3 regions of the Geobacillus sp. PK12 genome follow, and region 3 is predicted to be linked to each of the others. Evidence: riboswitches for the same ligand, from Rfam matches in the RefSeq annotation. Region 3 holds a riboswitch; each other region holds the start of a gene.
What was found. A riboswitch is a leader RNA that binds a small molecule or an ion and turns the genes downstream of it on or off. The one in region 3 is predicted to bind cobalamin.
Positions count from the first base shown of each region.

Region 1: linked by a shared signal. The riboswitch ahead of metE (5-methyltetrahydropteroyltriglutamate--homocysteine S-methyltransferase) and the one ahead of ETR37_RS11555 (ABC transporter substrate-binding protein) in region 3 are both predicted to bind cobalamin.
Region 2: linked by a shared signal. The riboswitch ahead of ETR37_RS01985 (ribonucleoside-diphosphate reductase subunit alpha) and the one ahead of ETR37_RS11555 (ABC transporter substrate-binding protein) in region 3 are both predicted to bind cobalamin.

Region 1 is NZ_SDKL01000057.1:5,511-15,729, reverse strand. Features, by position in the region: gene ETR37_RS15590 (iron-containing alcohol dehydrogenase) at 1-522, shown strand, start outside; gene ETR37_RS15585 (DoxX family protein) at 573-974, opposite strand; gene ETR37_RS15580 (DsbA family oxidoreductase) at 1,114-1,818, shown strand; gene ETR37_RS15575 (NAD(P)/FAD-dependent oxidoreductase) at 2,054-3,103, shown strand; gene ETR37_RS15570 (DinB family protein) at 3,207-3,671, opposite strand; gene ETR37_RS15565 (acyl-CoA thioesterase) at 3,927-4,367, opposite strand; gene metE (5-methyltetrahydropteroyltriglutamate--homocysteine S-methyltransferase) at 4,358-6,634, opposite strand; cobalamin riboswitch at 6,774-6,963, opposite strand; partial or broken gene ETR37_RS19855 (helix-turn-helix domain-containing protein) at 7,544-7,621, shown strand; gene ETR37_RS20815 (helix-turn-helix domain-containing protein) at 7,604-8,059, shown strand; gene ETR37_RS15550 (response regulator) at 8,128-8,793, shown strand; gene ETR37_RS15545 (sensor histidine kinase) at 8,803-9,909, shown strand; gene ETR37_RS15540 (ABC transporter ATP-binding protein) at 10,012-10,219, shown strand, end outside.
Region 2 is NZ_SDKL01000002.1:292,375-302,593, forward strand. Features, by position in the region: gene ETR37_RS01950 (NADPH-dependent FMN reductase) at 1-547, shown strand, start outside; gene ETR37_RS01955 (metal-sensing transcriptional repressor) at 696-1,007, shown strand; gene ETR37_RS01960 (heavy metal translocating P-type ATPase) at 1,023-3,419, shown strand; gene copZ (copper chaperone CopZ) at 3,441-3,644, shown strand; partial or broken gene ETR37_RS01970 (multicopper oxidase domain-containing protein) at 3,686-3,838, opposite strand; gene ETR37_RS01975 (C39 family peptidase) at 3,868-4,758, opposite strand; gene asnB (asparagine synthase (glutamine-hydrolyzing)) at 5,206-7,113, shown strand; cobalamin riboswitch at 7,314-7,509, shown strand; gene ETR37_RS01985 (ribonucleoside-diphosphate reductase subunit alpha) at 7,565-9,922, shown strand; gene ETR37_RS01990 (ribonucleotide-diphosphate reductase subunit beta) at 10,036-10,219, shown strand, end outside.
Region 3 is NZ_SDKL01000033.1:77-10,295, reverse strand. Features, by position in the region: gene ETR37_RS11600 (cob(I)yrinic acid a,c-diamide adenosyltransferase) at 1-517, opposite strand, end outside; gene ETR37_RS11595 (bifunctional adenosylcobinamide kinase/adenosylcobinamide-phosphate guanylyltransferase) at 532-948, opposite strand; gene ETR37_RS11590 (histidine phosphatase family protein) at 882-1,532, opposite strand; gene ETR37_RS11585 (adenosylcobinamide-GDP ribazoletransferase) at 1,490-2,275, opposite strand; gene ETR37_RS11580 (bifunctional adenosylcobinamide kinase/adenosylcobinamide-phosphate guanylyltransferase) at 2,272-2,820, opposite strand; gene cobD (threonine-phosphate decarboxylase CobD) at 2,817-3,887, opposite strand; gene cbiB (adenosylcobinamide-phosphate synthase CbiB) at 3,844-4,815, opposite strand; gene ETR37_RS11565 (adenosylcobinamide amidohydrolase) at 4,812-6,284, opposite strand; gene ETR37_RS11560 (FecCD family ABC transporter permease) at 6,281-7,315, opposite strand; gene ETR37_RS11555 (ABC transporter substrate-binding protein) at 7,302-8,258, opposite strand; cobalamin riboswitch at 8,400-8,598, opposite strand; gene ETR37_RS11550 (PH domain-containing protein) at 8,778-9,392, opposite strand; gene ETR37_RS20805 (DUF7916 family protein) at 9,638-9,748, opposite strand; partial or broken gene ETR37_RS11545 (PTS transporter subunit EIIC) at 9,767-10,219, opposite strand, start outside.

The sequences.
Region 1 (10,219 bases), on a different contig from region 3:
ATCCGCCTGATCCGCGACTACTTGCCGATAGCGGTCCGCGACGGCGGAAACATCCGCGCCCGCTTGGAGATGCTGCAGGCGAGCCTGCTCGGCATCACCGCGTTCAGCTTTGCCTTAAACGCTATTCCGGTGCACAATTTCGCCCATGCGTACGGAGCGATGTTCCGCATTCCCCACGGATTGGCGAACGCTGTCTTTCTGCCGGTCGTGATGGAAGCGATTCCGGAGTTGTATTTGCCGAAAGCGAAGCTGCTCGCTCAAGCGCTTGGCATTCACGATCACGGCCAAGGAGACGATGTGCTGTTGGCGAAGTCCATTGAACGAATCCGCCAGCTGCGCGACGACATTGGCTTGCCAAGGGATTTTGCTGACTACCCGATCACGGCGGAGCAATTTGCCGCCACCATCCCGGCGGTTGCCTCCGATCCGGCCGCAGTCAGCTTCCCGATGCCGCCGGAATTGATTCAAGCCATCGGTGAGCGCGTCGTCAAGCTGACAGTGGAAAAAGGACAAGGCAAGTAGAAACAGGTGTCCCGTTCGGTATGCGGGACACCTGTTTTCGTGCCGGCTGTTCAGCCCCGCGGCCGTCCGATGACCGCATCTAACGACCAAAGCCGGCTGCCGTTCAGCCACAAATATACGGACATTGCAAGCAAGGCGAGGTTGAATTCATAGCCCGTTTCCCGTCCGTTGCCAAGCAAACCGGCGTCGGCTTTGGCGGTGGCGATGGCTCCGGCCATGATAATGACAAACACCGCCGCAATCGGCCGTGTGCCAAGGCCAAGCATCATCGCCCAGCCGCCGGCAAGCTCCACCATCGTCACGATGTAGGCGAGCCAGCCGGGAAGGCCCATAGCAACAAACGAATCCGTTGCCGCCTCAAGCCCCCGTTGCCATTTCACCCACCCATGGGCGAAAAAGATGAATCCGGTGACAATCCGCAATAGAAAAGCGCCTAGTTCGTGAGAATGCATCGGTTTTTGTCCTCCTTGTCCCAACAGCATGGTAGTACAATGTATGCGGGCGGGTCCGCCCCCATGCCTTTCATTCGCCATTTGACCAGCGATGGGCTACAATGGAGGGGAAGCGCGTCAAAAGTAGAGGAGGATGGCCATGAAAATTGAAGTATGGTCCGATTTTGTCTGCCCGTTTTGCTATATCGGCAAACGTCGCTTGGAACAGGCGCTTGAGCCATTTCCGCACCGGGAAAACGTTGAAATCGTATTCCGCAGCTTTGAACTCGATCCAAACGCACCAAACGAGACCCCGTTGACGATTCACGAAATCATCGCCAACAAATACGGCATTTCGCTTGAAGAAGCGAAGCGGGCGAACGCCGATATCGGCCGGCAGGCGGAGGCGGTCGGCTTGACGTTCCGCTTTGAGACGATGAAGCCGACGAACACGTTTGACGCCCACCGGTTGGCGCAATACGCCAAGGAAAAAGGGAAGCTGAACGACATGGTGGAACGGCTGTTTTATGCGTATTTCACGGAGTCGAAGCGAATCAGCGACCGCAATGTGCTGCTTGCGATCGCCGAAGCGGCCGGGCTTGAGCGGACGGAAGCGGAAGAAGTGTTGGCCAGCGGCCGCTACACACAAGAGGTGCGCCGCGATGAGGAAGAAGCGGCGGCGTTGGGCATCCGCGGTGTGCCGTTTTTTGTTTTCAACGGGAAGTATGCGATTTCCGGCGCCCAGCCGGTTGACGTGTTCCGGCGGGCGCTGGAGAAGGTATGGGAGGAAGAACAATCGCGGCCGCTGCAGCTTCTCGGTGAAGAGGGGCGGGCGTGTGGAGACGATGATTGCCGATTCAATTGAATCGATATGGAATGGTTGGGTAGAGGCGGTCTCAAAAGATCGTCTCTCTTTGAGAGATTCAATAGATAGATCGTGTCGCCGCAGTGATTTGTTCCTGCCTTCTTGCAAGAAAGAAAGGGTGTCCCGTTGCGTTGGGGACACCCTCTTTGATGATGAAGTTGTCATCCGATTAGGAAGTATGGTACATTTAATGATAATGAAAATCGTTTTTAAATCAGATGCGGAGGGAACAGTGATGGCCGATTTGTACGATGTCACCATTATCGGCGGCGGACCAGCGGGATTGTATGCATCGTTTTACAGCGGGCTGCGTCAAATGAAGACGAAGTTGATCGAGTACCAGCCGCAGTTGGGCGGCAAGTTGCATGTCTACCCGGAAAAGTTTATTTGGGATGTCGGAGGGCATGCGCCCATTACAGGAGAACAATTGATGAACCAATTGATCAAGCAGGCGCTGTTATTTGACCCAACAATCGTTTTGAATGAAAAAGTCACGGCCATCCTACGCCAACCGGACGGCACATTTTTGCTGCAAACCGCTTCAGGAGCGCAACATTGGTCCAAAACGGTCATTGTAGCAGTCGGAAGCGGCATCATCAAACCGAAAAAGCTGGACATCGAAGGGGCGGAAACATTTGAGGTGACGAATTTGCATTATACCGTCAAATCGCTCCAGCGATTTAAAGGGAAAACCGTGATCATTTCCGGCGGCGGCAATTCGGCGGTCGATTGGGCAAACGAGCTCGTGCCGATCGCCAAAACCGTTTATGTCACCTACCGAAACGAAGAGTTCAAAGGCCATGAAGCGCAAGTTTCACAGCTGCTTCACAGCGGGGCGGTTTGTTATTTTCATACATCGATTACGAAACTGATTGCTGATGCCCGCCATCATGCCATTGAGCAGGTCGAGCTGACCAACCATGCGACCGGTGAGGTCGTCCATCTGCCCGTGGATGAGGTGATCGTCAGCCATGGTTATGAAATTGACACTTCGCTTCTGAAAAACAGCCCTTTGCATATCGAAATGGTGGATGACTACTATATCGCGGGCAATGCGAACAGCGAGACTTCGGTGCCGGGGCTGTATGCGGCGGGCGACATTTTAAAGTATGACGGCAAACTTCATCTGATCGCCGGAGCTTTCCAAGACGCCGCCAATGCAGTCAACAGTGCCAAGCGGTTCATTGATCCATCAGCGGAACGATTTGCCATGGTCTCCTCTCATAACGAGCGGTTTCAAGAGAAAAATCAAGCGATCATCGAGCAGTTGATCAAGGGGGTATAGGGAGCAGGGTGAAATACCTTGCAATGAATTTCTTTTTCAGGTTTGGCAGACAAAAATAAGAAAGGGGTGTCCCGTTTCTGTCTGGGATCCCCCTTCGTTAGTTTTAACCGCGTTTGACAAAAAGCGGTAAGTCCGTATGCCCCATGCCGCGGACGTAGACGAACAGCTGGCCTTTATGATGAATTTCGTGATCCATTGCCATTTGCAACAACTGCTTGGCTGGAATTTGAATGCCGAAAATCGATGTTAAATCGAGCGTCCGGTCGAAGTCGTCATCGCTCATCGATTCGATGAGCTGCCTCGTTTTTTCCGTATATGTTTCCGCCAGCTTGGCCAAATTCGTCTCCGGCTCCTCGATTTTTTGCCGGAACAGCGATGGATCGCCGTGTTTTGCCGTATTAGCGAAATTGTAGAAGCTGAACAGCATATGCGTCGCCAGCTGCTTCGCTGTCATCGAGGTCGGCGTCGGTTTGTAATCATAATGCGCTTCGTCGATTTTGTGGATCAGTTCCAGCGTGACACGGCGGTGCGAAAGGAAATATTGCACCCATTGTTGTGCGCGGGACATGGCCATTCCTCCCTTTGGTTATGGACTTCTATTTTCTATTTTACCATAAAGGCTCTTCACCAAAAGTTGTACTTGATTTTTTCTGAACATACCCTATTTACGCTTGTGAGGGAAAATCAACAAATCCGTGATTTTTGCACATCTTTGTGCAGGAAACCGTATTGCTTGTCAAGTACATGTTGTGGTGAAGAGCCAAAAAGAAAAACGATTTTGTCCTTGACAAAATCGTTTTTCAACAGTCTGGGGTATAAATATTTATACCTTATTGTTTTGCTGATACAGTTGTACGATTTGTTCCTCCTGTTCGCTAATGATGACTTTTGGAACAGGCGTCGGTTTTTTGTTTTGATCGATGGCGACCATCGTCAAAAAGCATGTAGTGGTCAAGTGATGTTCGCCTGTAAATAAATCTTCTGTTTCGACTTTGACGAATACCTTCATGGATGTGCGTCCAGTCGAGTAGACGAATGCTTCAAGTTTTAAAATATCGCCTACTTTCGCGGACGAAATGAAATCAACTTTGTCGATCGAAACGGTGACGACCGCTTTTCGTGCATGGCGCATGGCGGATATTGCTGCAATTTCATCAATATACGCTAAAACGGTGCCGCCAAAAATCGTGCCAAGATGGTTCGTATCAGAAGGCAAAACGAGCCGCATTTGAATCGTTTTTGATTGCTCGACGTTTACTTCCATGACGGTTTCCCTCCGCAAGCCAAAAGTCGCTCCCGGTATTCGCGCGCGGCTTCCACCATCGCTTTGAGTGCGGCAATTGCTTCCTTTTCTTTTCGCGTTTTTAATCCGCAATCGGGATTGACCCAAAATTGTTCTGGACGAAGGACGCGAAGCGCTCGCTCGATTTGTTCGCTTATTTCTTTTTTTGTCGGAATGCGTGGGCTGTGAATGTCATAAACCCCTAAGCCGATTTCTTTTTTGTACTCATATGTTTCAAATGCAGCAATAAGCTCACCATGGCTTCGCGATGATTCAATGGAAATGACGTCGGCATCAAGTTTATCGATGACATGCATCATCTGTTCAAACTGTGAATAGCACATATGGGTATGAATTTGCGTTTCCTCTTTCACTGATGAGGTAGCAAGACGAAACGCCATAACGGCATCTTCCCAATAGGATGCGTGTTTTTCCTTTTTCAATGGCAATCCTTCCCGCAATGCTGGTTCATCGACTTGAATGATGCGTATGCCTTTCGCTTCCAAGCGCAACACTTCTTCACGAATGGCCAAGGCGAGCTGTGTCAGCACATGTTTTCGTGGAATGTCGTCGCGAACGAACGACCAGTTTAACATGGTTACAGGGCCTGTCAGCATGCCTTTGACAGGTTTATGGGTCAGCGACTGGGCATATACCGTTTCTTCTACGGTCATCGGTTGTTGGTAGGACACATGGCTAAAAATAATGGGCGGGCGAACACAACGTGATCCATACGATTGTACCCAGCCGTTTGTCGTGCATGCCATGCCTTGCAGCTTTTCACCGAAAAATTCTACCATATCTGTGCGCTCAAATTCCCCATGGACAAGCACGTCGAGCTGCAGTTGCTCTTGAATGTCGATCCATTTTGCGATTTCTTTCTTTATAAAGGACTTATATTGATGATCGTTCCATTCCCCTTTTTTCCACTTCATCCGAGCTTGACGCACGTCGCTCGTCTGCGGGAAGCTGCCGATTGTCGTTGTCGGCAACAGCGGGAGTTGCAAATGTGATTGTTGTATCTTTCGTCGTTTGCTGTAAGGTGTTCGGCTTACCGGAACGGCTGTGATCTCGTTTATTTGTTCTTGTTGTTTGCGGAACTTGGCTAAATTACTGTTTGTTTGTTCGTCGTATTGGATTAGCTTGTCGATTGTTGTGTTTCCTTTCATATATTCTGTCAGCATACGTATTTCATCTAATTTTTCATCGGCAAATGATAAAGCCCCAGCGAGCTCCGGCGGCAGTGAATGTTCGTGTTTTGTCGTGACAGGGACGTGCAGTAAGCTGCAAGACGGTTGAATGATCAGTTGTTCAGCAACGTTTGCTAGATGGTGAAGGAGCGTCGCTTTTTGGGCAAGCGAACTTTTCCATACATTGCGGCCATCTACAATCCCAGCAACTAATATTTTATCTTTCGGAAATCCATAGGTGTTTATGTTTTTCATGTTTTCGCCATTATCATGTACAAAGTCAAGCCCAATGCCTGCGACAGGTAAAGCAACGATTTCACGATAATGCGACACGCTATCAAAATATGTTTGTAAAATAAGGTTTATATTTGGTACACCGCGATGAAAAACTTCATATACATCACGAAATGCATCGACGATGTCATCGTCTATATCTTGGACGAGAATCGGTTCATCGATTTGGACGAATGACACGCCCGCTTCGCTTAGTTGTTTGAATAATTCTACATAAACAGGAACTAATCGTGCGAGATGTTTGCGCCACTCGTGTCGATCGTATTGCTTAGAAAGCAAAAGAAACGTAATCGGTCCAAGCAACACAGGTTTTGTTTCTAAATCGAATGTTTCTTTTACAAGGTTGTATTCTTTCAATAGGCGATTCTCCACTAATCTTGGCTTTGTTTGTCCAATTTCAGGCACGATGTAATGGTAATTTGTATTAAACCATTTCGTCATTTCAAGCGCATGTTGCCCATTTGTCCCGCGTGCCATCGCAAAATATTGCTCAAGTGTATCGTCTATTTGTTGAAATTGCTCTGGAATATATCCAAACATGAATGCTGTATCTAATACGTGATCGTATAAAGAAAAATCTCCAATTGGAATGAGATCGATTCCTTTCTCCATCTGTTTACGAATCGAATCAAGTCGAATCGCTTCCATCATTTTGGTGCATTGTTCTTTGGTGATCTGCCCATTCCAAAACGATTCTAACGTCTTTTTCCATTCTCTTTTCTCCCCAATGCGTGGATACCCTACATTTGAACTGCGGATGAACATGTGGAAGCACCTCCAGTTATTTGATCCCAATCAAGCAAAAAACCCTCTTCCAACGGAAGGAGGGTATAACTAGCTTGTATTGAGATACGTGAAGTGCCTCAATATCATATGTCCTCACTCCTCCCTATGACGCGTAGGTCGAAAGTGCATACAACAGGCAGGTCTCCTGACTTAGCTTCATCGCTGTTTATCTCCTTCCCATTTCAAATGAAACAGTGGATTGTGATAAACAGCTCTGCATCACAGTGGCGCGACCGTGTTGGATTTTCACCAAACTTCCCTTTTAAGGTTCACCACATGTGTGAACCACCTGTTGCGTGAACTGATTATTTGGTTGTATAAAATTTAGAATAAAAGAATTTTTTGTTTTTTTCAACCGAAATGTTTTTGTGAAGGGGTTTTAAGAGGCATAACGGCATAGTAAGCAGGGATATTTTTTGAGTTAATATTAGTATTTTATGTAAAAATATGTTTTTTGTGAAAATGCAGGACTGACGTGTGATTTTCATCCCCGGGTGGAGGGCAAAGTGCGCTGCCCATGGAATTTTTCTGCGAAAACAAAACACCGTTTCTTGTACATTCTTTCAGAAAGCCTTTTCCCTCTTTTCTGAAGAGTGTGCTAAATTTTTTGTGAATTGTTTCGGAGGCTCTTCACCAAAAGTTGTACATGATTTTTTCTGAACATACCCCATTTACGCTTGTAAGGGAAAATCAACAAATCAGTGATTTTTTCAAATCTTTGTGCAGGAAGCTGTATTGCTTGTCAAGTACATGTTGTGGTGAGGAGCCGTTTCGGGCGGAAATTTCCATTTGTTTCAAAGATGGGGAGGAAATTTGATCAAGTTTCACGACTTTGTCATTGACATTCAAATGTATATGGATGGTGGGAAAGACGAGGAGGAGATCCAGATGGATAAGTCGATGAGACACGACATCGCACTGTTTCGGTACAGGATGATCGCTCCGTTGGTGAATGGGCACCTCGACCTGCCTTCCGTTTTGCCTATTCGATCGAGCTTGGCTCTGTTCCCATGTCTTGATCCGACAGCTACTCTTGGCAACACCGGACGCATCCCAGCGTCGACTCGGTTCGGCCTGCTCTTGCTTTGGTTCATTTCCTCTGTGGCAACGGAAAAAATCGCCCTTATTCATTACAGAAATCTTGTGCTCCTCTCCCCCTTAAAGGAGTGGGAGGAAGCGCAATATGGTATAATTTTCTTGACGATTGGAATGCGCCAAGCCTGTTCCGTCCGTCTCTATCCGACAAAAGAACAGGAACCGTATATCCGGAGCATCATAGGATGTTGCCGATTTGTGTACAATCATTTTCTCACTCGCTGGACAGAAGGCCGCCTTGAAGGCATATGTTTGTGTGCACGAATGGTCCACGTTGAAAGAATAGTTCCTCCGGTTTTGGAAAGATGAAAGTAAACCATGAAAATCATGCACGCGAGGTAGTGGACAGGCGTCATGATGAAAAGGGGTGGGTAAAGATGGAACATCACTCTTCGTCCCATGTTCCGCGCATAAAAGTGCTCATCGCCGATGACAATCCCTTTGTCCGCGAAGGGCTGCGGATCATCTTAAGCACGTATGACGAGTTTGATGTCGCCGCGACTGTAGGCGATGGGAAAGAGGCAGTGGAATATTGTCGACATCATGAAGTTGATGTCGCGTTATTGGATGTGCGCATGCCGAACATGAATGGAGTGGAAGCGACAAAGCTTCTATGCGAGCAGACGAAGACAAAGCCGCTCATCTTGACGACGTTTGATGATGATGAATACATTCTAGACGCCATTCAATACGGTGCAAAAGGATATTTTTTGAAAAATACCGATCCGGAACGAATCCGCGAAGCGATCAAAGCGGTTTATCACGGCCAAGTGGTGATGCAGGAGATTGTGATGGACAAAATTAAGTCCAACTTAAAAGAAGAAACAGAAGCAGCCCCGAAAATCGATAAAAGCCTGTTTACGGAACGAGAGTTGGACATTATGGCGCTCATTGCGAAGGGGCTTTCGAATAAAGAGATTGCCAAACAGCTATTTCTCTCCGAGGGAACGGTGGCCAATTACATCACATCGATTTTGGACAAAACCGGACTGCAACATCGAACGCAAATTGCCGTTTATTATCTGACGGGAAAAGTCGGCTGAGGGGATGTTATGGAATCGCTGCTGATCATTTACAAGCTGATTGTATGGGGCTATGCGGCATTCGATTACATTTCATCGAAACAGAGAACGGGAGCGGGCTTTGTTCTAGTCTCTCTGATCTATTTTTGTCTTCAGCTGTTTGCCCTGATCGTTCGCCATATGAGTTGGAAAAGGGGAGCGGCGTTTGGTTCCGTTGCTCTTCTCGTTCTAGCCGCCGCCTTTGTGGAGCCGTTATGGGCGTTGTTGCTGCCTCTCAATGGGTATGAGCTGGCCTCCGTGTATATCCACCGAGTTTGGGGGATCGGGGCGGTGTTGTTGACGCCGATGATTTGGCTTGATCCATCGGCGGGGAAATTATACGGCTTTGTGGCATTGTTCAGTTTTGTCAGCGTGACGGCAGTCAAGCGGCACATCGAGCGGATGGAACAACAAGAAGATCGTTTGGATCAAATGCGCAACGATTTGCATCGGCTGACAAGAAGGATCAGCGAATATCATCAATACATCAAGCAGTCGGAATATACGTTGCAGTTGGAAGAACGGAACCGTCTGTCGCAGCGCATCCATGACCAAATCGGCCACTCGCTCGCTGGAGCGCTCATTCAGATGGAGGCGGCCAAACGGTTGATGGATGGGGACCGCGACAAGGCGAAACAACTGTTGGAAAACGCCATCCATATTTCCAAAGAAGGCATGGAACAAATCCGGATGACATTAAAACAGATCAAGCCACCGCTCGAGCAAATCGGGCTGAATCGGGTGAAATTATTCATTGAGGAATTTTCCGCCCAACATCATCTCCCGGTTCCGCTCGTATGCAAAGGGGATTTGGATGTGATTACACCAATCCAATGGAAAGTGATTTATGAGAACATTGCCGAAGCGTTGACGAATGCGAGCAAATACGCTGAGGCCACGGCCATTGCCGTTGAAATTCACGTGTTGAATCGAGTCATCAAGGTGGAAGTGAAAGATAACGGGAAAGGTGCGGCCAAGATCAAGAAAGGACTCGGGATCATCGGCATGGAGGAACGGGCGGCCTCTGTTCATGGCACGGTCATTGTCGATGGAACGAACGGTTTCTCTGTCACGACGTTGCTTCCGATTCATGAGTAAATCGTGAATTTTCTCATGTCAACGAGATGAATTCCTGCACTTACAGGAGTTCATCTTTTTTTCTATAATCAATAACACCAAGCATGGAAAGAAGGTGGAACGATGAACATTTTAGAGATCAAACAAGTGACCAAAAAATTTGGTGACTTCATCGCTGTCGATCATATGTCTCTTACGGTTGCCGAAGGAGAAATTTTTGGCTTCCTCGGAGCCAATGGCGCGGGAAAAAGCACAACCATCAATATGATTGCTGGGTTGCTGCGCCCGAATGCAGGAGAAATCAAGATTCTCGGCAAGGACATCGCCAAGC
Region 2 (10,219 bases), on a different contig from region 3:
CATTGTGGCTCTTGTCGGAAGCTTGCGAAAAGACTCATATAACCGGAAATTAGCGGAGTTTATGCGAGAACGGTACAAAGACAAATTCCAATTGGACATTGCCGATATCGGCGCTCTGCCGCATTACAATCAAGACGATGAACTCGATCCGCCCGAAGTCGTGGCGGCATTCAAGCGGCAAGTGGCGGATGCGGACGGGGTTTTGATCGTGACACCGGAGTACAATTGGTCCGTTCCCGGCGTGCTGAAAAACGCGCTAGATTGGCTGTCGCGTGTGGACAAAGTGTTGGTCAATAAATCCGTGATGATTGTCGGAGTATCGACAGGGATGATGGGAACAATCCGAGCCCAGCTTCATTTGCGCCAAATCTTGCAAAGCCCGGGGCTGGCTGCGAAAGTGTTGCCGCCTGCCGGGAACGAGGTATTGATTAATTTTGTGAACCAAAAGTTCGATGAATCGGGGCAATTGACGGACGCAGCAACGATCCAATTGTTGGATCAGGTGATCGAACGGTTTGTTCAATGGATTGCCCAAAGCGGACGGTGAGCACCGTTCGCTTTTTCTTTCGGTAGGCAATGAGTCCGAGTCAGCTGAACAATTGGCTTGATGATGGTGGGCATGATTTGTATTAAGGAGCTTATGTTGCGTTTTATACCCATTACCGGTATAATGTAATGAAAAGAGGTGATGTTTGATGAACCATTATGAAGATCATCATGTGGATAAAAAAATGGTTCCACGAACGGAACAGGAAATCGAACGCATCATCAAGCGCTTGAAGCGCATTGAAGGGCAAGTGCGCGGGGTGCAAAAAATGGTGGAGGACAATCGGTATTGCATCGATATTTTAGTGCAAATTTCTGCGATCAGAGCGGCGTTGAACCAAGTCGGGCTGCAGCTGCTTGAACGCCACGTGAGCCATTGCGTGGCGAAAGCGATCCGTGAAGGGAGCGGAGACGAATCGATTCGCGAATTGATGGATGTGATGAAACAATTTTCGAAGTAAGGGGGGAAACGGGAAATGGGGGAGCCGAAAACCGTGACGCTGAAGGTGACCGGCATGACATGCGCCGCGTGCGCCAATCGGATTGAGAAAGTATTGAATAAGATGGAAGGCGTCAAAGCCCATGTCAATTTGGCCATGGAAAAAGCCACGATTCAATACGATCCATCGAAGCAAACGATCGCCGATATCGAAACGAAAATTGAGAATTTGGGGTATGGCGTTGCGACGGAAAAAGTGACGCTTGATATTGAAGGAATGACATGTGCGGCCTGTGCGACGCGGATTGAAAAAGGGTTGAATCGGATGGAAGGTGTGACAAGCGCTGCTGTCAACTTGGCGACAAACAGCGCGGTGGTCGAATACAAGGAGGGTGTTGCATCTGTCGAAGACATTTTAGAGAAAATCAAAAAGCTTGGGTATAAGGGGCAAATTCGAAACGAAGAACAAGACGATGCTGGCCGGAAAGAAGAGCGGTTGAAACAAAAACAACGGCAACTTGCCATTTCCATCATCTTATCGTTGCCGCTGCTTTATACGATGCTGGCTCATATGCCGTTTGATATGGGCTTGCCGATGCCGCAGCTCTTGATGAATCCGTGGTTTCAGCTTCTTTTCGCTACACCTGTTCAGTTCTACATCGGCGGTCCTTTCTATGTCGGGGCGTACCGGGCGTTGCGAAACAAGAGCGCGAACATGGACGTCCTCGTGGCGCTTGGAACATCGGCTGCGTACGTTTACAGCTTGTACGAAGCTTTTCGGACGCTTGGGAATCCTCAATATATGCCAAGGTTGTATTTTGAAACAAGCGCCGTCTTGATTACGCTTGTGCTTGTCGGAAAATACGTTGAGGCTCTTGCGAAAGGGCGGACAACCGAAGCGATCTCGAAGCTAGTCAGCCTGCAGGCAAAGGAAGCTACTGTCATCCGTAATGGGGAAGAAAGAAAAGTTCCGCTCGAGGAAGTGGTGATCGGCGATACGATCCTTGTCAAGCCAGGAGAAAAAATCCCGGTGGACGGTACAGTCATCTCCGGCGCCTCTTCCGTAGACGAATCGATGATTACCGGTGAATCGATTCCGGTTGATAAGAAGGAAGGCGACTATGTGATCGGAGCGACCATGAATACAAATGGGGTGCTGACCATTCGAGCAGAAAAAGTAGGAAAAGATACAGCACTTGCCAATATCATTAAAATCGTCGAAGAGGCACAAGGTTCGAAAGCTCCGATTCAGCGGATGGCGGATGTCATTTCGGGTATTTTCGTACCAATTGTTGTCGGAATTGCGGTTGTTGCATTTATGATCTGGTACTTCTTTGCTGCGCCGGGTGATTTGGCGAAAGCGCTTGAGGCGGCCATCGCCGTTCTTGTCATCGCGTGCCCTTGTGCGCTCGGTTTGGCCACACCGACATCGATTATGGTCGGCACCGGCAAAGGGGCAGAACAGGGAATTCTCTTTAAAGGAGGTGAGTACCTAGAGAGAACGCATCAAATCAATGCCGTATTACTCGATAAAACAGGAACCGTGACAAAAGGAAAACCGGAAGTCACCGATGTGCTGGCCTTCCGCGAGGACATGCTCGATTATGCGGTTTCCGCCGAGAGCGCTTCGGAGCATCCGCTGGCTCATGCGGTTGTTGAATACGGGAAGAAACAAGCGATTTCGATGAAGCCATTGGAGCACTTCTCCGCCATTACCGGCCACGGAATTGAAGCTGTCATTGACGGAAAAAGCATCCTTATTGGGACGCGAAAATTGATGAAGGAACGCTCTGTAGCGATTTCTGTGCATGAAGATAAAATGGTAGAGCTTGAAAAACAAGGGAAAACAGTGATGCTCGTTGCCATCGATGGACAGCTTGCCGGCATCATTGCGGTCGCGGATACGGTAAAAGAAAGCTCCAAAGAAGCCATTCAAACATTAAAACAAATGGGCATCGATGTCTATATGGCAACAGGGGACAATCAACGGACAGCGGAAGCGATCGCCAATGAAGTCGGCATTGAGCATGTGTACGCCGAGGTGCTCCCGGAAAACAAAGCGAACATCGTCGAGGAATTGCAAAAGCAAGGAAAACGTGTGGCGATGGTCGGCGATGGGATTAACGACGCTCCAGCTCTGGCCAAAGCGGATATTGGGATGGCGATTGGCACAGGAGCTGATGTCGCCATCGAGACCGCGGACGTGACCTTGGTCGGCGGCGATTTACGCCATATCCCGAAAGCCATTGAGTTGAGCCGCCAAACGATGAAAAACATTCGGCAAAATCTGTTCTGGGCGTTGTTTTATAATACGATTGGCATTCCGGTCGCCGCTTTCGGATTATTGGAGCCATGGATCGCTGGAGCGGCGATGGCATTCAGTTCTGTGTCGGTTGTCGCCAACGCGCTTCGTTTGAAACGCGTGAAACTATAAACATTCAAGGAGGAATGGACGATGACCATTACATTACAAGTACAAGGAATGACATGCGGACATTGCAAAGCGGCAGTGACCAATGCCCTTCAAGCGTTGGATGGCGTCAGCCGTGTAGAAGTGCATTTGCAAGAAGGAACTGTCGATGTGGAGTATGATGAAACAAAGGTCAGCGTAGAAAAACTGAAAGAAGCGATTGAAGAGCAAGGATATGATGTGAAATAACATACGGAAGGTGCCCCGAAGTGATGACGGGGCACTTTTCATTCATCGAATACAAGCGTGTAATCTCGATCGACTTTTTCTTCATTTTTCGGTTCTACGATTAATGTTCCGTACAGTCCTTTGTCCACTTGCTCGGCGCTTTTTTGATGGGAATGATACCAATACGTTCCCGGCACGGTTGCGGTAAATTCAAAAAAGGCAAGCGATTCGGATTCACCGATGTCTAACGGTGGTAGGTAATCGCCTGCCGTCCCATTTGAACCCAAGCGTCGATAAAGTCTTGTTTCGGCGCTTTTTGGTTTTTGACAGCGGTCAATGGATCATTGAAATAAATATACTGCTCATCGTATCCCGTAATGAGCACCGCGTGTTCCCGGTACGTGATTTTGATCGGGCCTTGCGGGGTTTGCCATTCCCGAAAGGCAGAGGGAGGAAGAGGACGAAAGGTGGTGTTGGTGATCACCCAAACCGGTGCGCCTTTGGCCAAGTATGTATAGATGTTCTCAAACGATTGCCCTGTTAAGTCGATGATTTGGTTCGGCAAGTACCGCTCAGCCAACTGCTTGATCGGCTTATGGTACACGCCGTATCCAGGCTTCGATAACGTATACATATCGCCGACAAACCCTTCATTTGGGTGGCCGTAAAACACTTGGCCATTCCGCACTTGATACGGAGTAGGGTTTTTCTTGATTTGTTTCGCCAACGTCATCTTATCGACGCGAATGCCGGCATGATTCAAGAGCATGGCCAAGCTGGTTACTTCGCATCCCCTCGGCAGTTCCGGAAGCTGAGACAAAAGAGGGGCGTCAATCAGGACGGATGTCCTTAGCGCTTGTTTCTTTGAAGAGGCAGCTGATCGATTCGCCTCCTTTGCTTGATTGCTGGGGGACGGATTGGTTTCTCTGCTGTTTCTGTTCTGTATGAAGGCTTTGATGGCATCGCCTGTCTGGGCCGAACTTGCATAATAGGATAATGAGGCGGCCAATAGCAAGAAACAGGAAATATACAATCCGAGCGACAGTTGATCCATCCTCCCGTTCAGAGGTCTTCTCAAGAGAACAAAACAAAGGGAAACGATGAGAAAAGTCAAAAAAAGGATAAGCGCTAACAAGCCATTCTCAACTCCTTTGTAACACGTGTGTGTTTTTATCGTAACAGATCGATGTGCAAAAATGGTGAAATTCACACTTTCTCCATACTTTATCGTTAATATTATGAGGAACTGAAAATCTTGCAAGCAGTGTTCCTGAAAAAATGGAAACAGATTGTTTTTGAAACTTGACGTTGTGTACGATAGAATGAAAGTATGGTTCATCACCAAAAGATGTACTTGACTTTTAAAGACAAACATGATAGCAATGTTGCTCAAAGAGATGTGTGGTATAAAAAGGAAAAATGCTGTTTTGATTTTCTCTATCATAATCGTCTTTCTTTGTCAAGTACACTTTGTGGTGAAGAGCCGAAAGTATCTTTGTATCCATAATTTTAGTTTTAAACAAAAAGGTTTTTCGTTTAGTTTTTGGATTCTTCTTAGCAAAGTGGAGGGACAATCATCGCCATGTGCGGTTTTATTGGCTGTATTCATGATCGCCCGAGAGCGATTGAGCAAACATGGAAAACAACGTTGATGGAGATGAACCGCCTGATTACCCATCGCGGCCCCGACGATGAGGGGTATTTTTTTGATGAATACGTGAGTTTTGGCTTTCGGCGGCTGAGCATCATCGATCTGGAGGCGGGGCATCAGCCGCTGTCTTATGAAAACGATCGATATTGGATCATTTTTAACGGGGAAATTTACAACTATCTTGAATTGCGGGAGGAGCTGGCGGCGAAAGGATATTCGTTTGCGACGCATTCGGATACTGAGGTGATTGTCGCCCTTTACAGCGCCGAAAAAGAAAAAGCGGTCGAAAAACTGCGCGGGATGTTTGCGTTTGTCATTTGGGACAAGCAAGAGAAAACGGTGTTTGCGGCGCGCGATCCGTTCGGCATTAAGCCGTTTTTTTATGCGGAGCAAGGAGACCGCACGTTTTTCGCTTCGGAAAAGAAAAGCATCTTGCTCGCTCTGGGACAGGAGTCGCTAAACGGCGATTCCCTGCAGCATTATTTAACATTCCAATATGTCCCTGAGCCGCTGACGATGTCGGCCGGCATTTACAAGCTGGAGCCGGGGCATTATCTCAAGAAACAAGTCGGAAAACCGCTCACGATTCATCGTTATTGGAAGGCATCCTTCGACCCCATTCGCCAATCGGAAGAGGAGCTTGTCAAGCAAATCCGCGATGCGCTGTTTGATTCGGTCAGCGTCCATATGCGCAGCGATGTGCCGGTCGGTGCGTTTTTGTCGGGAGGCATTGATTCATCGTTCATCGTCGCCATCGCGAAACAATTCCATCCGCACCTGAAGACCTTTTCCGTCGGATTTGAGCGGGAAGGGTTCAGCGAAATTGATGTCGCAAAAGAAACCGCAGAGAAGCTTGGGGTAGACAACATTAGCTATGTCATCTCACCGCAGGAGTATATGGAAGAGCTACCGAAAATTATGTGGCATATGGACGATCCGCTTGCCGATCCTGCGGCGGTGCCGCTTTATTTTGTCGCTCGTGAGGCGAGAAAGCATGTCACGGTTGTGCTTTCTGGCGAAGGGGCGGACGAGCTGTTCGGCGGTTACAACATTTACCGCGAACCAGAGTCGCTGCGGCTGTTTGTGCGTATGCCAAACATCGTAAAAGCGGTGTTGCGGATGATCGCGAAGCTGCTTCCGGACGGGATGAAAGGAAAAAGCTTTTTGGAGCGCGGCACGACGCCGCTTGAAGAGCGGTATGTCGGCAATGCCAAAATCTATAGCGAAAAGGAAAAAGCGGCGCTGCTCAAAACGTACCGAGGAGGGTGCGAATATACGGCGGTGACGGCTCCGTTTTACCGCGAAACGCTTCATGACCCGCCCGTCAACCGGATGCAGTATATTGATCTTCATACATGGCTAAGGGGCGATATTTTAGTCAAAGCGGACAAAATGACGATGGCCCATTCGCTTGAGCTGCGCGTTCCCTTTTTAGACAAAAAGGTATTTGAGGTTGCTAGGCAAATCGCCCCTGATATGAAGATAGCCAACGGTACGACGAAATATATTTTACGTAAAGCCGCCGAAGGCATCGTGCCGGATCATGTGTTAAACCGGAAAAAATTAGGGTTCCCCGTGCCGATTCGCCACTGGCTGAAAAACGAAATGTATGACTGGGCGAGACAGCTCATCCACGAAAGCGAAACCGATCATCTGTTCCATAAGGATGTGCTCCATCGGCTGCTGGATGAACATGCCCGCCACAAGGCGGACCACAGCCGCAAGCTGTGGACGGTGTTGGCGTTTATGGTTTGGCATCAAGTGTATGTGGAAAAGAAGTACGATTTTGCTTCATCCGCACAAAGCGAGGAGCGGCCAGCGTCTGTTTTGGAGGCGTAGCAGGGAAACGACAGGGCGTTCTAAGGGCGACACCTAGAACGCCTTTTTCGATGGTGCGGACAGTTTCCTTGCCTTTGGCGAAGCGAAAGAGAAAATTTGCTTTCTCCCGCTCTTGCAATTTTCCCGGTTTTGGTATATGCTTGTTCCATCAGGATGCTAAATACTATATATTGGTTTTGAAGTCTTGTTGTACAACTACATATCGTTCTGCCAAGCAATGGTGTCCATCAGGACTTAATAGGGAATCCGGTGTGAATCCGGAACTGCCCCCGCAACTGTATGTGCGGACGAAATGGGATGGCCACTGGCGGCAAGAGCCGTTCGGCGCGCCGCTGGGAAGGCCCCAAAGTAGGACGATGCACGAGTCAGGAGACCTGCCTTGCTTGGAACGTTTCATGTTCTTCGGGGTGTGAGAAGATGAAACGATAGGGGAAAAGAAAAAGGGTTTCGTATGCCTTTTTTCCGTCTGTCGTTTCATCCGCTCGCCTGCCCGAGCGGATTTTTTATTGAAGGAGTGGGGAAACGAATGACCGTATTGACGAAAACGATCATCCTCGATGACCAAGGGAAGCCGGTTTCGTTTTCACGTGAAGAGTTTGCGTCGCTGATTGGGCAAGCCGCCGCTGGATTCGGCCGTCTGTCGCTTGATGAATACGTCGAGCGTGTTTGGCAGCTTCTTAGCCGAAAGGAGTCCGTCACGGTAGAACAGCTGCACCAAACGGCTATTTTGGAAGGACTTTCTTACATTGATGAAGAGGAGCCGGACTGGACGTTTGTGTGCGCCCGGCTGTATTTGCGGCAATTGTACCGTGAAGCGGCGCGGCAGCGCGGGTACGATGAACGCGAGCGGTATGGCGATTTCTACTCGCTGCTTGTTGCGCTGACGGAACAAGGGGTGTACAGTCCGTTCTTGCTTGAACGTTATACGAAAGAAGAAGTCGACGCCATCGGTGCGTTTCTTGATCCGGAGAAGGACAAGCTGTTTACGTACATTGGGCTGCGCACGCTCGCGGACCGGTATTTGGCGCGCGATTATGAGCGGCGGTTGTATGAATTGCCGCAGGAGCGGTTTTTGGTCATTGCCATGACGCTCATGGCGAATGAACCGCAAAAGCAGCGGCTTGCGCTCGTGAAGGAAGCGTATTGGGCGTTAAGCAACTTATACATGACCGTGGCGACGCCGACGCTTGCCAACGCTGGGAAGTCGTACGGCCAGCTCTCAAGCTGCTTTGTCGATACGGTCGATGACAGCTTGCAAGGAATTTATGACAGCAACACCGACATCGCCAACTTGTCGAAATCGGGCGGCGGCATCGGCGTCTATTTAGGCAAAATCCGTTCGCGCGGCAGCGACATCAAAGGGTTCAAAGGGGTTTCCTCCGGCGTCATCCCGTGGATGAAGCAGTTGAACAATACAGCGGTGAGCGTCGATCAGCTGGGGCAGCGCAAAGGGGCCATTTCCGTCTATTTGGATGTATGGCATAAAGACATTTTTGCGTTTCTCGATGCGCGGCTCAACAACGGCGACGAACGGCTGCGGACGCATGATTTGTTCACCGGCGTGTGCATTCCGGACTTGTTCATGGAGCAAGTCGAACAGCGCGGCGACTGGTACTTGTTTGATCCGCATGAAGTGCGGAAGGTGATGGGGTTTAGCTTGGAAGATTTTTATGATGAGGAAAAAGGGCGCGGGAGTTTCCGCGAGAAATATTGGCGATGCGTCAACGAACCAAGGCTGTCGAAAGAAAAAGTGCCGGCGATCGACGTGATGAAAAGCATTATGCGCAGCCAGCTCGAGTCGGGGACGCCGTTTATGTTTTACCGCGATGAAGTGAACCGGCAAAACCCGAACCGCCATCTCGGGATGATCTACTGCAGCAACCTTTGCACGGAAATCGCGCAAAACCAAAGCCCGACAGTGACGAAGCGGCAATATGTGAAAGACGGGATGATCATCATTGAGAAAATCCCAGGCGATTTTGTCGTCTGCAATTTATCGTCGATCAACTTGGCGCGGGCGGTGACCGATGGGGTTTTAGCGCGGCTCATCCCGATTCAAATGCGGATGCTCGATAATGTCATTGATTTAAACAATATTCCGGTGCTGCAGGCCGGCCTGACGAACGAAAAATACCGCGCTGTCGGGCTTGGAACCTTTGGCTGGCATCATCTTTTGGCGTTAAAAGGTATTCGCTGGGAGTCGGAGGAAGCGGTCCGCTATGCCGACGAGCTGTATGAAACGATCGCGTATTTGGCGATTCAAGCGAGCATGGAGCTCGCCAAAGAGAAAGGGAGCTACCCGGCGTTTCCGGGGTCGGACTGGCAGACGGGCGCTTATTTTGAGCGGCGCGGCTACGAAAGCCACGGTGAATTGGATTGGGATCGGCTGAAGCAAGACGTGGCCCGCTATGGGATGCGAAACGGCTATGTGATGGCGGTGGCGCCGAACGCCTCGACGTCGATCATCGCCGGCAGTACAGCGAGCATTGACCCGATTTTCTTAAAAGTGTACGCCGAGGAAAAGAAAGATTATAAGATTCCCGTTACGGTGCCGGATTTAAACGAACAGACGACATGGTATTACAAATCGGCGTACCATATCGACCAGCGCTGGAGCATCAAGCAAAACGCCGCCCGCCAGCGCCATATCGACCAAGCCATCTCCTTTAACTTCTACGTCGTGAACACGATTAAGGCAAAAGAGCTGCTCGATTTGCATTTGACGGCGTGGAAGTCGGGGCTGAAAACGACGTATTACGTGCGTTCGACATCGGGGACGATCGACGAGTGCGATTCTTGCGCGAGCTGACCATGGGGCGCAACAAACGCCTTTGGTCGGGCTTTCCCTTCCTTGTGCGGGAGGGGCGTCCGCGGTTGGTCGCGCATCACGATACTTGAAAGAGAAAGGAAGGAATCGACACCATGACGATCCGCTTAGTCAAACGGCCGATTATGGATCCAGAGGCGCCGAACCGTTCGACGGGCATTATCAACGGCCGCTGCTCGAATGTGTTGAACTGGGACGATATCGCCTACCCATGGGCATATGCGAAATATAAGCGAATGCTCGCCAATTTTTGGACGCCGTTTGAAATCAATATGGCCC
Region 3 (10,219 bases):
CCCCTAAGCGGGCGTTCACAACCCGGGCGGCAGCGAACAAATAGTCGGACAGGCGGTTCATATATTTCAGAACAACGTCGTTGATCGGCTCCGCTTTTTGCAACGAAACGATGCAGCGCTCCGCCCTTCTCGTCACCGTGCGCGCCAGATGAAGCGCGGCAGCCGCCTTCGACCCTCCCGGCAAAATAAACTTTTCAAGCGGCGGCGCCTCTTGGACATAGGCGTCAATGCGCTGCTCCAAAAAGGCGACCATCTCCTCGGTCGCTTTATACGGCAGCTTGCCGTTGACGATGGCCAAGTCGCCGCCGCAGTCAAACAGTTCATGCTGAATTTTTTGCAATTCGGCGCAAAGATCGTGAAACCGTTCATCGTCAGCGAGCAGGGCCAGCGCCCAGCCGATGAACGAGTTCGCCTCATCGATCGTCCCATACGCCTCGACGCGCAAATGATCTTTATCAACGCGCCCGCCGACTAAACTCGTTTTTCCTTGGTCTCCTGTTCGCGTATACAATTTCACTTTTCCTCTCCCCCTTATTTCAATCGTTCCGCCAGTCCGCACCAAATGCGGTCGACGCGGCAGCACAAGGAAGCTAGTCGCTGGTAGCACATTCCCACGGCGTCGCGCCAGCGCCGTTCTTGTGGATCAACCGGAACAACGCCTTGCGTCACATCGGTGCCAATCCAGACGACCGTGCGGCCGGCCGCTCCTTCCTCCCACTGCTTCCAAGCGCAGAAAAACCGCTCCCATTCCTCTGGGTCCGGAAGGCGGCGGATGGCGGCTTCGAGCCCATCCAAGACAACTGTTTTCGCCGTCTTGGCGCCATCCGGCCACCCGTATGAATCCTGATAGCCGTCATGCCATACGATATGAACACCGTCGCTTATTCCGTACCGTTCCCGCACCCATTTTCGCTTTCCTTGGAACGCACCGCCGACAACGAAATGCACCGTTCTCCCCCTTTCCAGCGCTCGATCGTCGATTCCAGCGTATACCCGCCGGCAAACGGCGCCTCCCATTCCCAAAACGGGCGAACGTCCGGCGCATATTGTTCAAGCACGAAACGGATCGGGCCGCTGTGGGTGACGATCGCCACATGGCGGGCGCCCATCCGCCCAGCGAACGCAATCGTCTCCGCCAGCGCTTGTTCGATGCGCGCTCGGAAGTCGGCATAACGCTCCCCGCCGGGCGGCGCCGCGGAAAACGGCGACGCAAGCCATTGGCGGTAGGCGGGCTCCGCTTCCAGCTCGGCAAACGTTTTTCCTTCCCAAGCGCCAAAGTGAAGTTCGCGCCAACGGCTCGTACACCAATCCGCCCTGCGGCCGTCAAACAGCAAGGCGGCCGTTTCTTGGCAGCGGCGCAGATCGCTTGCCACGAGACAATCAACCGGACATGGCCACTCGATCCGCAAGCCGCGCAGCCGGCGATGCTCCTCAGGCGAAAGCGGTGCGTCCGTCCAGCCGATATACGCTCGGCGTCTGTTTTGTTCCGTCATCCCATGGCGGATGAGTGTAACAGCCAAATGACGCCCCATAGCACCGTCTCTCCCCCTTCGATGAACGCCCCGAGCACATCGCCGCTCACGCCGCCAAACTGCTTTTCCGCCCACGGCTTTGCCGCGAGGGAACAAAGCGCCATCACCGCGGCCAGCACTGCAACCACCGCCAGCGGAACGCCCGCCGCCGGAAGAAGCAAAAGCACAAGGCATGTCAATCCCAGCGCCCATGCTGCATCGCGCCATGAACTATATTCGCGAAGCGCTGACGCCATTCCTGTCGGCTTCGCCAGCTTGCCGGCGGAAAGAAGCCAGACAGCCCCAGCTCTTGACAGCAGTGGAATGGCAATAAACAGGGTAGGGGAAATGCCCGCTTTGATCGCTTCATGCAAAAACAGCCAGCGGAACGATAACAAACAAACGAGCGACAACACGGCGAACGCGCCGACGCGCGAATCGGACATGATCTCTTGCCGCCGCTTGGCGTCCCGGTACGAAAAAAAGGCGTCACTCACATCCATAAAGCCGTCGGCGTGCAGCCCGCCGGCAAGCCAAATGCCAATCCAAAGAAGAAGGAGAGCCAAAAAAGAAGGCGGGCCGAACGAAAGCGCCGCACAGACGCCGTACACCAAGGCAGCCAGCGCCCCGAGCAGCGCTCCAGCCAACGGCATGGTGCGCACAAGCCAGCGGACATGTGGGGCATTCCATTCAATCGAACGCCGGACCGGAATGATCGTAAACAGCTGCAGCGCCAGCAGCCAGCCATTCCATGCCCGCTTCATTGCGGCCACTGTCCTTTCTTCACACGAAGAAGACCGCATTCCACCATAGCGGCGGCTTCTGCTTCCGCGACCAACTGTTGATGAAGCCAGCCGAGCGTTTTCATGTAGCGGAACGTGCCGAGGTCATCCGGCACGCCGCCAGAAAACAACTCATTGGACACAATGACAACAGCGCGGCACACCGCCGCCCACATCTGCACTTGGTCGAGCAAGCAACGGGCAGCGGCGAACGCTCCTTCCTCTGTTTTCCATTCATCTCCGGCAAATAACACATTCGCCCACCACATAGTCAAGCAGTCGAGAAGGACAACATCAGACGGACGAAGCGCCGCCAACAACTGATCAGGCGCTTCCCACACCACCCAAGACGCCGCCATCCTCATGCGTCGCTCTTGATGGCGGCGAATGCGCTCTTTCATTTCCGCATCGACGGCCCGGGCAGTGGCAACATAATGAAGCATCTCGCCAGCGGCCAGCCGGATGGCGCACACCTCTGCCGCTTCACTTTTGCCGCTGCGCACCGCGCCGCTCACAAACACGATCATCCATCCCACCTCGCAAGCGCCTCAAGCAGCCGGTCATTCTCCACCTGCGTTTTGACGGCGAGCCGGATGTAGCGGCCGTCAAGCCCCGGGAAATTCATCGTATGGCGCGGCACAACCCCTTCCTTCAACAAATGAAAAAACAGCTCCTCTGTCCGCCCTGAACGCGGACGCAACAAATAAAAGTTCACGACCGATGGCGAGACGGCATACCGGCCGGCCGGCAGCGACCGAAACACGCGCTCCCGCTCGGCGGCGATCCGTTCTTTCGTCCACTTGACAAACGATTCCATCGCCATGAAACGAAGCGCCAATTGTTGGGCGATGCCGTTTGTGCTCCATGGCGGCTGATGCGTTTTCAGCGAAGCGATCACCGCCTCGTCAGCAGCGACATAACCAAGGCGCGCGCCGGCCAGGTGATGGATTTTTGTCAACGATCGAAGCACAATGAGGCGCGGATAGCGTCCCAACCAGCGCATCGCCGTAAACCCGCCGCGCCAAAACGGATAAAATGCTTCATCGATGATTACATAGGTGCCAGCCGTGTGCGCCGCGTCCACCAGTGATCTCAATTCACCCTCCTCCATCACCGTCCCCGTCGGATTGTTCGGATGGCATAAAAAGATAATGTCTTGCTTGCCTGCCCAGGCAGTCGCTTCATCCAAGTCATAAGAAAAGCCCCGCGCTTCATCGGCCGCGAATCCCTCCACATCGCATCCATAAGCGAGACAGGCGCGCCGATACTCGGAAAACGTCGGCTCCAAGATGCCGACGCGCCGACCGGCAAATAGCGCGGCCAACAAATAAATCGCCTCCGCCGCCCCGTTCGTCATCAGCACTTGTCCGGGTCGAATCTGCTCCTGCTTGGCAACGAGCTCCCTGAGCGCCTTCGCTTCCGAATCCGGATACTCCCCGGCCCAGCGAATCCACTCCTCACCGCTCGGCCAAGCTGACGGCGGCAGCCGGTACGGATTCGTATTGACGCTGAAATCAATGTATTCGTCTGGAGGGGCCAATCCGCATTGCTCATACAACGCGCGCGGATTCGCCCCATGCGCCGGCCAACGCAACGATTATCCCCCCAATCCATAGCAATAATGTAAACACTAGCACCGTTCCAATCATGATGCGGACCGCTTGGCGAATGTGGGCGGCGCGAAGCGGGGCGGCCGGGTCACCGAGCGTCGGCCTCCTCGAGACCACGCCGCCGTATGTATTCGTTCCGCCGAGCTGCACCCCAAGCAGCCCGGCCATCGCCGCCTCAAGCCAGCCGCTGTTCGGGCTTGGGTGGCGGCGGGCATCGCGAAATAAGATCGACAGCGCCAAACGAAAGCGGCGGCCGCCAAAGACCAACACCATCACAAGCGCCGTCAGCCGCGCTGGAATGTAGTTGAGCGCATCGTCCAGCCGCGCGGCCGCCCAGCCAAATTCGCGATACTTCTCATTTTTGTAGCCAATCATGGAATCACACGTGTTCACCGCCCGGTACAATAACGCGAGCGGCGCACCGCCCAAGGCCGCATAAAAGAGCGGAGCGGTGATGCCGTCGCTCGTGTTTTCCGCCACCGTCTCCACGCAGGCGCGGGTGATGCCGGCTTCATCGAGCCGCTCGGTGTCGCGGCCGACGATCATGGACAGCGCGCGGCGCGCCGCAGGAAGATCGCCTGCTTCCAGCGGCCGGCGCACATCCTCAGCCGCCTCAGCGAGGCTTTTCGTCGCAATGGCGGTGAAAATGAGGGCCGCCTCGATCGCCACCCCTACGTATACGGACAGCGCGTAGCCCACATAAACGATGAACGCCGATATCCCGTAAACAGCGGCCAACACGACCGCCACGGCCGCCGCCCCTTTCGTCCGCCGCTTTGTTCCTTGATTCCAGCGGCGATCAAGCCACGCAATCATCATTCCCATCCCGCGCACCGGATGCGGCAGCCAGCGCGGATCGCCCACGAGGGCATCGAGAAACAGCGCCAACGTCAATGCGGCCAAATGGGTCATCGCCGTTTCCTCCGCTTCTCCCAGCGGCCAAGCGCCTCAACTGTTGCCTCATACACAAGCCGGCCGAGCGCCCGGCCAAGCTCCGTCGCCGTTCCGGCATAGGCAAAGACCTGCCCGGTTTGCGTCGCCGCCACAGCGAGCGAATCGGTCGACGTACCGGTGGCAAGCGTCCCGGTTTCCGGGTCGCAAACCGAACAGTCGGCGAGCGCTTTTGCCTTCGCTTCTGTCGCTGTCATCACCGCCTGGACAAACGCTGCTTCCGTCAGCACTCCGTCAATGACCACCACCATGTTGATCGTCCCCGGTCTTGCCGCTAGCGGCTGATGCTGCCACGCCCGAGCGGCATCGACGGCATTGCCGACGCCAGCGGTCGCCATGACCGCAACCGAAAACGCTTCCCCTTCTTTCTGAAGCCAAACAGCATCCCGGACATCAACCGCCGTCATCATGCCGACCGTTCGTTCCGGCGGAAACCCGTGCTGCTCCAAATAGCGGCGCATGTCTCCTTCCGCATCACTGCAATCGTAATCCAACCCGACTTGGCGGTTGACAAAATGGGTCGCCCATTGAAATCCGGCGCCGATCAATGCCGAGGACAGGACGCGAAGCGGCGCGGCCGCAGTAAGCACAGCGGCGTCATCAAGAAAGGAAAGCCGCAGCCCGCCGACCGGCGATTCCCCTTGCTTCTTGTTCGGCATGAACGAAAACATCGGCGTTGCCGACGCCGGATGGGCCAGACGCACAATCGGCGCGGCAAACACTTCCTCAAGCAACGCCGGCGTCATGACATCCGCAGGGGCGCCGAGCGCGGCTATTTTCCCTTTGTTCAGCACGAGCACCCGATCGCAATACAAGCTCGCCGCATTCATATCGTGGAAAACGGCGACGACCGTCAAGCCGCGGGCGTGCGCCGCTTCGGCGAGCCGGTCCAAAAGCCGGACTTGGCCGCTCACATCCATATGGTTCGTCGGCTCATCGAGCAAGAGCAGCTTGGGCTCTTGGGCGAGTGCGCGGGCCAAATAGGCGCGCTGCCGCTCGCCGCCGCTCAATCGTTCGAGCGGTTCATCGATTTTCCCCGTCAGGCCGACGGCCGCAAGCGCGTCTCGGAGGGCGGCTTCATCGTCCTCCGTCCACGTCGGAAAGAAGCCGCGCTGATGAGGATAGCGGCCGAGCGCCACCGTTTCCCTCACCGTATAGCCGGGCGCCGCCTCCGCTGTCTGCGGCAAGACGGCGGCCATCCGCGCCCATTGCTTCGCAGACAGCGCCGAGAGCTTTCGGCCATCGATGACGATCTCCCCGCTTGCCAGCGGCAGCTCTTTGCTGATGAGTTTGATCAAAGTCGTTTTCCCGCTGCCATTCGGCCCTAAGATGCCGAATATTTCGCCTTTTTCCACGGCAAACGTCACACGATCAAGCACTTGCTTTGGTCCATACCGATGCGATACGGCCCGCACCTCGAGCATCATCATCCCATCTTTCGCTTCATTTTTCGGAAAAACAAGACGGCAAATAGCGGGGCGCCGATCAGCGCGGTGATGACGCCGATCGGCAGTTCGCGCGGTTCGATGATCGTCCGCGCCGCCACATCGGCAAGCACAAGAAACGCACCGCCGTACAAGAGCGACAGCGGCAACAGCACCCGGTAGTTCGGCCCGCACACAAGCCGAACCATATGCGGAACGACAAGCCCGACAAAGCCGATCGTCCCTGACACCGACACCGCCGCGCCGGTGAGCAGCGCCGCTGCCGTCAAAATGATGACTTTTCGGCGCGTAACATCAACGCCGACATGAAGCGCCGCCTCCTCGCCAAAGGCAAACGCGTTCAACTCGCGGCTGTTGGCGATGAGCACTGCGGCCCCAACGAGAAAAAACGGCAGCAACAGCCCGCTGTATTTCCAGCCGCGCATCGCCACGCTCCCCATCAGCCATGAGATGATTTGCCGCAATTCTTCCCCGGTCAACGCGATCATGAGCGAAATGAACGCGCTGAAAAACGCGCCGAAGATAATGCCGGCTAAAATGATCGTCTCAACCGACATGCGCCGCTCCACAGCGCGAGTGAACGCCAAAACGGCGGCAAGCGTCGCCATGCCAAACAAGATGCTCACGACCGGCAGCGTAAACGTGCCAAAGAACGGCCATTGCCAGCCGAGAAAGATGACGAGCACCGCCCCGACCGACGCGCCGGACGAGACACCGAGCGTGTACGGATCGGCGAGCGCATTTTTTAACAGCCCTTGAAACGCGGACCCGGCCAGCGCCAATGACGCCCCGACCAAAAACGCAAGCACGACGCGCGGCAAGCGGATCGCCATCACGATCGGCACCCAATCAGCCGGAATGTGGCGAGGCAGCGCCGCTCCGAACCATTCAGCCGCCAAAATGCGGACAATAGAAGAAAAGGGAATCGACAGCGATCCTGTCGATATCCCTACGAGCAACGATAACACGGCCGCGGTGACGGCCAATATATACATCCACATTTTACTTGAACACATCCGGGTAAATGGCTTTGGCAAGTTCCTCGACCCCTTCGACAAGGCGCGGACCCGGTCGGCTTACTAAGTCGGTGTTGACGTCATACACCCGCTTGTTTTTCACCGCCGGCACGTCTTTCCAAGCGGCGCGCGCCAACACTTGCTTCGCTCCGCCGTATGTCGTGATGATGACATCCGGCTTATAGGCCACGGCTTTTTCTTCCGTCACCATCGGCCAGCCTTCCAAGCTGCCGGCGACGTTTTTCGCTGAAATCACTTGAAGCATCTCATCCATAAACGTCCCTTTGCCGGCCGTATACAGCTGCGGCGGCGGCGACACTTCAATCCAGACATTGGCCTGTTTGTCCGCCGGGATTTGTTTCGCTTTTTCTTTGATTTTCGCAAGCTTCTCTTTCATCTCATCAATCACTTGCTTCGCTTTGTCTGTCGTCCCGGTCGCTTTGCCGATCAAGTCGATGGACGCATATACATCGTCGAACGACTTCGCGTCATTGACGACAAGCACGGTAATGCCGGCGTCTTTCAATTGCTTGAGGCCATCGCGCGAGTTATGGGCGCTTGACGCGTGGGCCAAGACGAGATCCGGTTTGAGCGAAATGATTTTCTCGACATTAAACTCCATGCCGCCGATTTTCGTTTTCGTTTTGACGTCTTCCGGATAATTGTCAAAATCGCTGACGCCGACGATCTTATCGCCCAACCCCAACGCATAGGCGATTTCCGTATTGCTCGGGATGAGCGAGACGATTTTTTTCGGTTCCGCTTTGATCGTGACATCCTCGCCAAGCCCGTCTTTCACTGTCACTGGAAACGCCGCTTGTTCCGTTTTCGGCTCGTCTTTTTTCGCAGGCTCGGTGCTGCCATTCGCCCCGCCACAGCCGACGAGCACGGCGGCCAAAAGGAAGAACACCGCCACCACCGCCGGCCATGTCCAACGTTTCATCCGTCATTCCCCCTTCAGTGATGTATGTACAATAAAAAACGCCCATTCCGCCTAAATCTGGGAATGAGCGCGAAACAGACCGCCAATGGGCACAACAATGCCCTGTACGACTGTTTCCGCGTCTCACCCCCCGAAGATTCGGAAACTGCGGCAAGCAAGGCAGGTCTACTGGCTCATGCTTCATCCTACTCTGAAGCCTTCCCGTACGGAAAACAGCGCAAGCCATCTGTCCGTACAGTGGCGATTTCATTTCGTCCGCATTGACAGTTGCGGGGACAGCTCCGGATTCCCACCGGATTCCCTATTAAGCCGTTTCGGCACCTTGCTGCAAATGGATTCAGTTATGGGATATGGACATTTTTATATTAAAACAGCGTTTGCCGTTTGACAACTATTTTTATAGAAAACTGGCAGCCAGCTCTCCAAACCAGCGTTCCCAGCCAAGCGTCCGCCTAACCGCCATAGGAAAAGGCGCCCCGCCTTTATGCAAGACGCCTTTCTGACTGCCGGCTCCACTCGTCACTGTTGAATATATTTGTCAAACACAAAACCAAAATCTTTGACCGTATAGTTCTTTTTCGCTTCCGTCAGCCAGCGAAAAGCGTATTCATTCACGGCCTGAAAATCCGCCGACACATTGGCGCCGTCGCCGCGCATGTTGGCAAACACCTTGGCCGCCAGTTCCAAACTCCGCTCCGCATAGTTGAACTTCGTTTCGTTTTCATGGCAAATGTCCGCGATCGCCAGCAGCGATTTATACAAGTCTTTCAGTTCCTCGATATGCTTTTTATGCACATCGATCGAGTATGCGTGCGGGCCGATTTTAAATTTGATTTCCGCATCCAAATCGACCGTCCCGGCTGTTTCGAGCGACACGTCGGAAATCGGATGCTTATAGTAATCGTAGCGGCGCAGCGTCCGTTTTTTGCTCGCGGCGCTCGTGCCGTCCAGATGAATGAGCGCGCGGTTTGTGAAGCAATATTCATCGGATTTCGACTTGATGAGAAAATAGATTTTTTCTCCATCCTCGTGCATCACATAATCATCGGCATCCACTTTGTCGTAGTCTTTCGGCTGAATAACCGAGCCGATGTCGCTTAGCCCAAGCACATCGGCGGCGACTTTTCCAAACATGCTCATGTTCCTCCGGCTCCTTCCACGTTTTATCGGCGCCCACCTATTGGCGGATGAACGGCGTTTTGCCTTAACAAGGCGCCGTAATCTCATACCTTTCATCTATGTAATACGTCGAGATCGGAAAAACGTTTCATCGCCTCTAAAAATCAAAGACCCGACGCCTTTTATGACGGCGTCAGGCTTTACAAGCGACTACAGTTCCCCGCTTAGACGGGAGTCTTTGTTCGTGAGCCGCAAAAAGATCAGGTAAAATTCAACAACAGCAAATCCGCCCCAAACGCCGTGGCCAGTTCGGCGTTGGTGACCGCCGGATACAGCGGCGCAAATTCCCCGACGACTTCCGCGACGATCACCCTGCCTTCTGACGCTTGAATCGATTGTTTTAACACATGGTGCAATCCGACTGGAATGAGCAGCCGGTTGAGGAACCCGAAAATGCCGACGCCAACCGCCCCGGCGCCGACGATCCAATGGCCGACCGCGTTGATGCCATCTTGAATCGGCGGCCATACATAGCCAAAAATCAAGGCAAGCACGAGCATGACAAGCGATGTCACGATCGGCACAAACCGCCGGCCGCCGAAGAAGCCGAGCCAATCCGGCAGCTTGATATCATGATAACGGTTATATAAAAGCCCGGCGATCACCCCGGAGAGGATGCCGCCCAACACAGACATATTGATGTCCTTATCAATCGCGGCGGCCCCTTTTGTCAAGACAAAGTAACCGATCGCGCCGGCCAGAGCGGCGGCGCCGTTGCCATCTTTCGCAAAACCGATCGCCACGCCGATGGCGAAAATGAGCGCTAAATTGGAAAACACTGC